DNA from 2 places in the Amycolatopsis sp. NPDC058986 genome. Region 2 is predicted to be linked to the other one. Evidence: riboswitches for the same ligand, from Rfam matches in the RefSeq annotation. Region 2 holds a riboswitch; the other holds the start of a gene.

Region 1 (3,403 bases), on a different contig from region 2:
GCGTCCGGCCGCCGGTCGAACAGCACGTCCTCGACGAGTTCGAGCAGGTCGGCGGGAATGTCCTGGTAGACCGCGAGCTGCCCGGCGTTGACGATGCCCATGTCCAGCCCGGCCTTCACGGCGTGGAAGAGGAACGCCGAGTGCATCGCCTCGCGCACGACGTTGTTGCCGCGGAAGGAGAACGACAGGTTCGAGATGCCGCCGCTGGTGTGCGCGCCGGGACACCGCTCCTTGATCCGCGGCAGCGCGTCGATGAACGCCTTCGCGTAGCCGTTGTGCTCGGCGATGCCGGTGGCGACCGCGAGCACGTTGGGGTCGAAGATGATGTCCTCGCCCGCGAACCCGGCCTGCTGGGTGAGCAGATCGTAGGCACGGGCGCAGATCTCCACCTTGCGGTCGGCGGTGTCGGCCTGGCCCTGCTCGTCGAAGGCCATGACCACCACGCCGGCGCCGTAGTCACGGATACGCCGCGCCTGCGCCAGGAACTGCTCCTCGCCCTCCTTCAGGCTGATCGAGTTGACGATTCCCTTGCCCTGCACGCATTTGAGCCCGGCTTCCAGGACCGTCCACTTGGAACTGTCGATCATGATCGGGATCCGGGCCACCTCGGGCTCGGTCGCGATCAGGTTCAGGAACGTGGTCATCGCCTGCTCGCTGTCGAGCAGGTCGGCGTCCATGTTGACGTCGAGCACGTTGGCGCCGCCGCGGACCTGCTCCAGCGCGACGTCCACGGCGGCCTGGTGATCGCCGGCCTCGATGAGCTTGCGGAACCGCGCCGAACCGGTGACGTTGGTCCGCTCCCCGATCATCGCGAACCCGGTGTCGTCGCCGATCTCCCACGGTTCGAGACCGCTGAACCGGGTACGCGCCGCCGGTGCCGGGACCGGCCGGGGAGCCGCGCCGCGCACCGCCTTCGCGATCTCGGCGATGTGCTCCGGAGTGGTGCCGCAGCAGCCGCCCACGATGTTCGCCATCCCGGCCGCGGCGAAGTCGCCGAGCAGGCTGCCCGTCTCCCGCGGGGTCTGGTCGTAGCCGCCGAACGCGTTCGGCAGGCCCGCGTTCGGGTGACAGGCGGTGTAGGTGCCCGCGAGCCGGGACAGTTCGGCGATGTGCGGCCGCATCTCCTCGGCACCCAGCGAGCAGTTCACACCGACGACCAGCGGCGCGGCGTGCTCGATCGAGCGCCAGAACGCCTCGACGGTCTGCCCGGACAGCGTGCGGCCGCTCAGGTCCACGATCGTCACGGAGATCCACAGCGGCAGGTGCGGCGCGACCTCGCGGGCAGCCGCGATCGCCGCCTTCGCGTTGAGCGTGTCGAAGATGGTCTCGACGAGCAGCAGATCGACACCGCCGTCGGCCAGCGCCTGGATCTGCTCGGCGTACGAGGCGTACACGTCGTCGAACGACACCGCCCGGTACGCGGGGTCCTCCACCTTCGGGGACAGCGAAAGCGTGACGTTGAGCGGCCCGATCGACCCGGCGACGAACCGGCCGCCGAACTCGTCCGCGGCCTGGCGGGCCAGCTCGGCGGCGCGCAGGTTCATCTCGCGGACCAGCGATTCCATCCCGTAGTCGGCCTGGCCGATGCTGGTCGCGGTGAAGGTGTTGGTGGTGGTGACGTCCGCGCCCGCGGCGAGATACTGGCGGTGCACGTCGAGGACCACGTCCGGCCGGGTGAGATTGAGCAGGTCCGGGTCGCCGGTGACGTCCTTCGGGTGCTCGGTGAACCGGTCGCCGCGGTAGTCGGCCGGGGTCAGCCCCGCGTTCTGGAGCATCGTGCCCCACGCGCCGTCCAGCACCACCACGCGCTGGTCCAGCAGCTCCCGCAATGCCGTCTCGCCCGTCGCGGCCACAGCCCACCTCCCGTTACAGGGAGGCGCCCTTGCGGATGATGGTGCGAGCCGAGCGTGGCGGGCCTTCGCCCGTTGCAGCGCCTCTCGGCCCGGTACCCAGGGTAGTGGGCGACGCAAGCCGCGCGCCAACCTTCCCACTGTTCGCGCGCCACGACACGGCGAGCGCGGAGCGATCATCCGAGTACTGGGAGTACTTCCCGCGACCATCGTGGGCACGGCAGAATGGAACCCTTGTAGCTCTTCTTCTCCAGCGACGATGCTGCCGCCGATTTCCCCTCGAAAAATCCGGCGGACAGTTTCACGCCGTGCCCCCGCTGCCGAACGGAGTGAAACCTGCCATGTTCGTGATCTCCACCCGGGCGATGTACCCCTGGATCGCCGAGGTCGCCGGCAACGCCGTGACCTTCCGCCGCGCCCCGGAGGCCGACCAAGCCCATCCCGAATACCGCCTGCCCCGCGTCTGGAGCGGGCACGGCCTCGCCATGCCGGAGGCCGACCTCCCCGGGTTCGCCATGGCGCTCGCGGAGGTGATGCGGTCGCCGAACTACTGGAACGCGCGCGCCGCCCAGGACGATCCCCGGGTGAACGACACCGAACTGTGGTCGGAGCCCTGGTACGACGTCGACGACGAATTCGTGTACATCAGCGGTCCGTGCGGGCAGGCGGGCGCCGATCCCGGGTACCGGCCCGGCCGTGCCTTCGCGATCTCCCTGCCGCACGTCCGCGGGCTGCGGGTCCGGGTCGCCGCGTACGTCCGCGCCCACGGTGGCCTCCGGCCTGTCGCCCGAACGCACTGAGGTCTACGAGGACGGCCAGTTTCCGAGGACGGTGTCGAGGGCGTCCAGAGCCCGCGCCCACGACGCGTCCGCCCCGCGCGAGGTGTGCCGGAACCCGCCCGCGCGCTCCAAGCTCACATAGCCGTGGAACGTGCTGTGCAGCAGCCGCACCGCGTCCGTCTGGTCGGGCTCGGAAAGCGCGTAGCCGCGCAGGATCGCCCGGGTCAGCTCGGCATGCCTGCGCGCGGCGGCGGGGTCCGCCGACTTCTCGTCGAGGTCGTACTGCATCGCGGCGTACCTCCCCGGATGCTTCTTCGCGTAGTCGCGGTAGGCGTTCGCGAACGCCACAAGCGCCGCCTTCCCCGCCCGCCCCGCCAGCGCGTCGGCGGCCTTGTCGGCGAGTTCGGTCAGCGCCAGCGCCGCCACGCGCGTCTTCAACTCCCGCGCGTTCCTGATGTGCGAGTACAGGCTCGCGTCCTTGACACCGAAGCCGCGTGCGAGCGCGGAGACGGTCACGTTCTCGAAGCCGACTTCGTCGGCCAGGTCCGCCGCCGCCCTGGTCAGGCGTTCGGCGGTCACCCCAGCGCGTGCCATGCGTCGCCCTTTCGTTCCTAGGGTATTAAACCATTTGCCTAGGCACCCTAGGAAGAGTTAGCTTTCCGGTATGAGACCCGTAACCGAGCGCGAGATCCGCGCGTCGTTCGTCAACTGCAGCAAGGGCGAGGCGAAGCGGCTGGCCGTGCCCCGGGATCTCGCCACCTGGCCGTGGGACGA
Region 2 (3,403 bases):
GCCCGCACCGCCCTGGTCTCCTACGGCGTCGTCGACACCCTCGTCGACCCGCGCGTTTATCGCAGCGTCGGAATCGATCCCCGGGAAGGACGGGCCGCCGCGCTGGCCAACCCGCACTTCCGTGAGACCCGCCGGTGGATGGCCGAGAAGATCGTGCCGTTCCTGCGGGACGCGGGGCTCATCGGCGGGCGGTCCGAACGGATCTGGCGCGGGGCGTTTCTCCTGTGAGCTGACGGCATTACTGCCCTTACCGCACCGGACGAGATCCGCGACGCTGCCCGGGTGACCGCACCTGCCCTCCCCAGCGCGCCCGCCGCTTCCCCTGCCCCCAGAGCCAACCGCACAGTTCTCGTCGCGCTTGCCGGTGTCGTCGTCGGCGCGCTCCTGGTCGGTGTTCCCTGGCTCGTGATCGGGCTGTCCGGCCCGGGCGTCTCCGGCATGACGCTCAAGGCGCCGGACACGATCGGCGGCCTGTCCCGTTATCAGGACGCGCTGGCCAAGCGCGGCGGCGACAAGACCAAGAGCCTGGTCGACGGTGAGAACGCGGATGAGGTCAAGAACGCCGAACGGCTGTCGTCCGCCTATCACGGCGCAGGCGCGGTGTCCCAGCGCTACGCCGACGCCGAACTCGAAGAAATCGTGCTGCTGCAAGCGGTCCGGGCCGATTCGCCGGAGCCGTTCGTGCCCTACGTCGACGCGGCGCGGCTGGGCCTCGCCGCGCCTCAGCAGGATCTCGAACGCGTCGGCGACGTCGTGTGCGTCATTTACAACCAGCCGACGCGGGCGGGTGAGAAACCCGCGGAGGACGCCAAAGGCGTGATGAGCTGCCAGCGCAGCGGCGGCGGGCTCACTGTGCAGATCGTGGTCGGGTCCAGCGGCAAACTGCGCCACGACGCGGGCGCGGTCGCGGCTCTGATCGGGCAGGCGTGGCCGAAGCTGTCCTGAGTGTCACGACACACCACGGACTCACCACCGCGCGGCTAGCCTTGACGCACTGTCCCCTGTGGAGGTGGCCGTGCGAAGACGGACTCTGCTCATCGGTGCCGGCGCCGTCGTGGCCGCCGGCGGGCTCGGCTGGGCCGGAGTCGCCACCTTCACGTCCGACGACCGGCCGCTCGCGCTCGTCTACCGCGGCCCGGCCGCCTGCGACGGCTGCGCCGAGGCCGTCGCGACGTTGCTGCGGGGCACCACCACGCCGTTGCGAGTCGAGTACTGCGGGCCGGGCGAAGCGACATCACTCACCCGGGCCTCGCTCGACAAGGCCGTCCTCTACGCCCAGCCCGGCGGGGGCAGCCTGGACGACGGCTGGCGGAAGATGCGCCGCTACGCCGACGACATCCGCGGCTGGGTCGCCGACGGCGGCCGCTACGTGGGCTTCTGCCTCGGCGGCTACCTCGCCGGGGCCACTCCGGGGTTCAACCTGCTGCCCGGCGACACCGACCAGTACATCGCCTCCCGCAAGGCCAGCGTGCGCACCACCCAGGACACGGTGGTGACCGTGTCCTGGCGCGGCCAGAACCGGACGGTGTACTTCCAGGACGGCCCGGAGTTCAAGCTGCGCCCTGGCGCGAGCGCGAACGTGCTCGCCACCTACGACACCGGAACCCCGGCCGCGGTGGTCGTCGCTCACGGGAAGGGCCGGGTCGGCGTGGTCGGGCCCCATCCGGAGGCGGACGCGACCTGGTACCGCTCGGCGAAGCTCGCGATGCCCGGCAGCGGCGAGAGCGATCTCGGCCGCGATCTGGTCGAGACGACGCTGGCTTGACACTCCCCGGCGGCTTTGCCACTCTGGTTTCCGGGCCGAGAGGCGCTGCGACGGAATTCTTTCCGCCACGCTCGGCCCGCGATGACGACTCCAAGGGCGCCTCCTGAACTCAGGAGGCGCCTTCGTGCATTCGAGACAAGAAAAGCACTGACCCGCCCCTGAGTGGGTGTTTCCGTCCTGCACGGAAATGCCCTGATTCCTCCTGCCCTTGTCCAGCCGAGAAGAGAGCGAGAAATGAGCGAAAAACTGCGGGAGATCAACGGAATGGACTTCGCCGTCGCGGATCTGGCGCTGGCCGAGGCGGGCCGGATCCAGCTGCGGCTCGCGGAGCACGAGATGCCCGGCCTGATGGCCATCCGCGAGGAGTACGCCGCCGCGCAGCCGCTCAAGGGCGCCCGTGTCGCGGGTTCGCTGCACATGACGGTGCAGACCGCGGTGCTGATCGAGACACTGGTGGCGCTCGGCGCCGAGGTCCGGTGGGTTTCCTGCAACATCTTCTCGACCCAGGACGAGGCCGCCGCGGCCGTCGTCGTCGGGCGCGACGGCACCCCGGACCGTCCACAAGGGACTTCCGTGTTCGCGTGGAAGGGTGAGACGCTCGACGAGTACTGGTGGTGCACCGACCAGCTTTTCCGGTTCCCCGGCGGGAAGACGCCGAACATGATCCTCGACGACGGCGGTGACGCGACGCTGCTGGTCCACAAGGGAGTCGAGTTCGAGGCGGCGGGCGCCGTGCCCCAACCCGCCGACGACGAACCCGAGGAGTACCGGATCATCCTGCGCACGCTGGCCGAAAGCCTGGCCGCCGACGGGCAGCGGTTCACCCGCATGGCCGCCGACATCCGCGGTGTCACCGAGGAAACCACCAACGGCGTCAAGCGGCTCTACAAGCTGGCGCGCGACGGCGAGCTCCTCTTCCCCGCGATGAACGTCAACGACTCGGTCACGAAGTCCAAGTTCGACAACAAGTACGGGATCCGGCACTCACTCGTCGACGGGCTCAACCGCGCCACCGACGTGATGATCGGCGGCAAGCAGGTGGTCGTGTGCGGCTACGGCGATGTCGGCAAGGGCGCGGTGGAGGCGTTGCGCGGCCAGGGCGCGCGCGTCGCCGTCACCGAGATCGACCCGATCTGCGCGCTCCAGGCGTCCATGGACGGCCTCGACGTCGTCGAGCTGGACGACGTCCTCGAACGCGGTGACATCTTCATCACCACCACCGGCAACTTCAACATCATCATGGCAGGCCAGCTGGCCCGGATGAAGCACAACGCGATCGTCGCCAACGTCGGCCACTTCGACAACGAGATCGACATGGCGGGGCTGGCGAAGATCCCGGGCATCACCAAGACCGAGATCAAGCCGCAGGTGCACGAATGGCGGTTCGCCGACGGGCACGCGATCATCGTGCTGTCCGAGGGCAGGCTGATGAACCTCGGCAACGCCACCGGGCACCCGTCGTTCGTGATGTCGAACTCCTTCACCAACCAGGCGATCGCGCAGATCGAGCTGTTCAGCAAGCCGGGTCAGTACAGCACCGAGGTGCACCGGCTGCCGAAGCAGCTCGACGAGAAGGTCGCGCGGCTGCACCTCGACGCGCTCGGCGTGAAGCTGACCAAGCTCACCAAGGAACAGGCC

The links. Region 2 has a riboswitch for S-adenosylhomocysteine ahead of ahcY (adenosylhomocysteinase). Riboswitches for the same ligand answer to the same signal wherever they lie in the genome.
Region 1: linked by a shared signal. The riboswitch ahead of metH (methionine synthase) and the one ahead of ahcY (adenosylhomocysteinase) in region 2 are both predicted to bind S-adenosylhomocysteine.

Annotation. Positions count from the first base shown of each region.
Region 1 covers NZ_JBHYJW010000012.1:122,305-125,707, reverse strand. The annotation lists gene metH (methionine synthase) at 1-1,853, opposite strand, end outside; S-adenosyl-L-homocysteine riboswitch at 1,868-1,945, opposite strand; gene ACFW0G_RS14025 (hypothetical protein) at 2,192-2,650, shown strand; gene ACFW0G_RS14020 (TetR/AcrR family transcriptional regulator) at 2,654-3,223, opposite strand; gene ACFW0G_RS14015 (FBP domain-containing protein) at 3,294-3,403, shown strand, end outside.
Region 2 covers NZ_JBHYJW010000001.1:146,440-149,842, reverse strand. The annotation lists gene ACFW0G_RS00710 (diiron oxygenase) at 1-228, shown strand, start outside; gene ACFW0G_RS00705 (hypothetical protein) at 283-945, shown strand; gene ACFW0G_RS00700 (BPL-N domain-containing protein) at 1,016-1,765, shown strand; S-adenosyl-L-homocysteine riboswitch at 1,797-1,874, shown strand; gene ahcY (adenosylhomocysteinase) at 2,000-3,403, shown strand, end outside.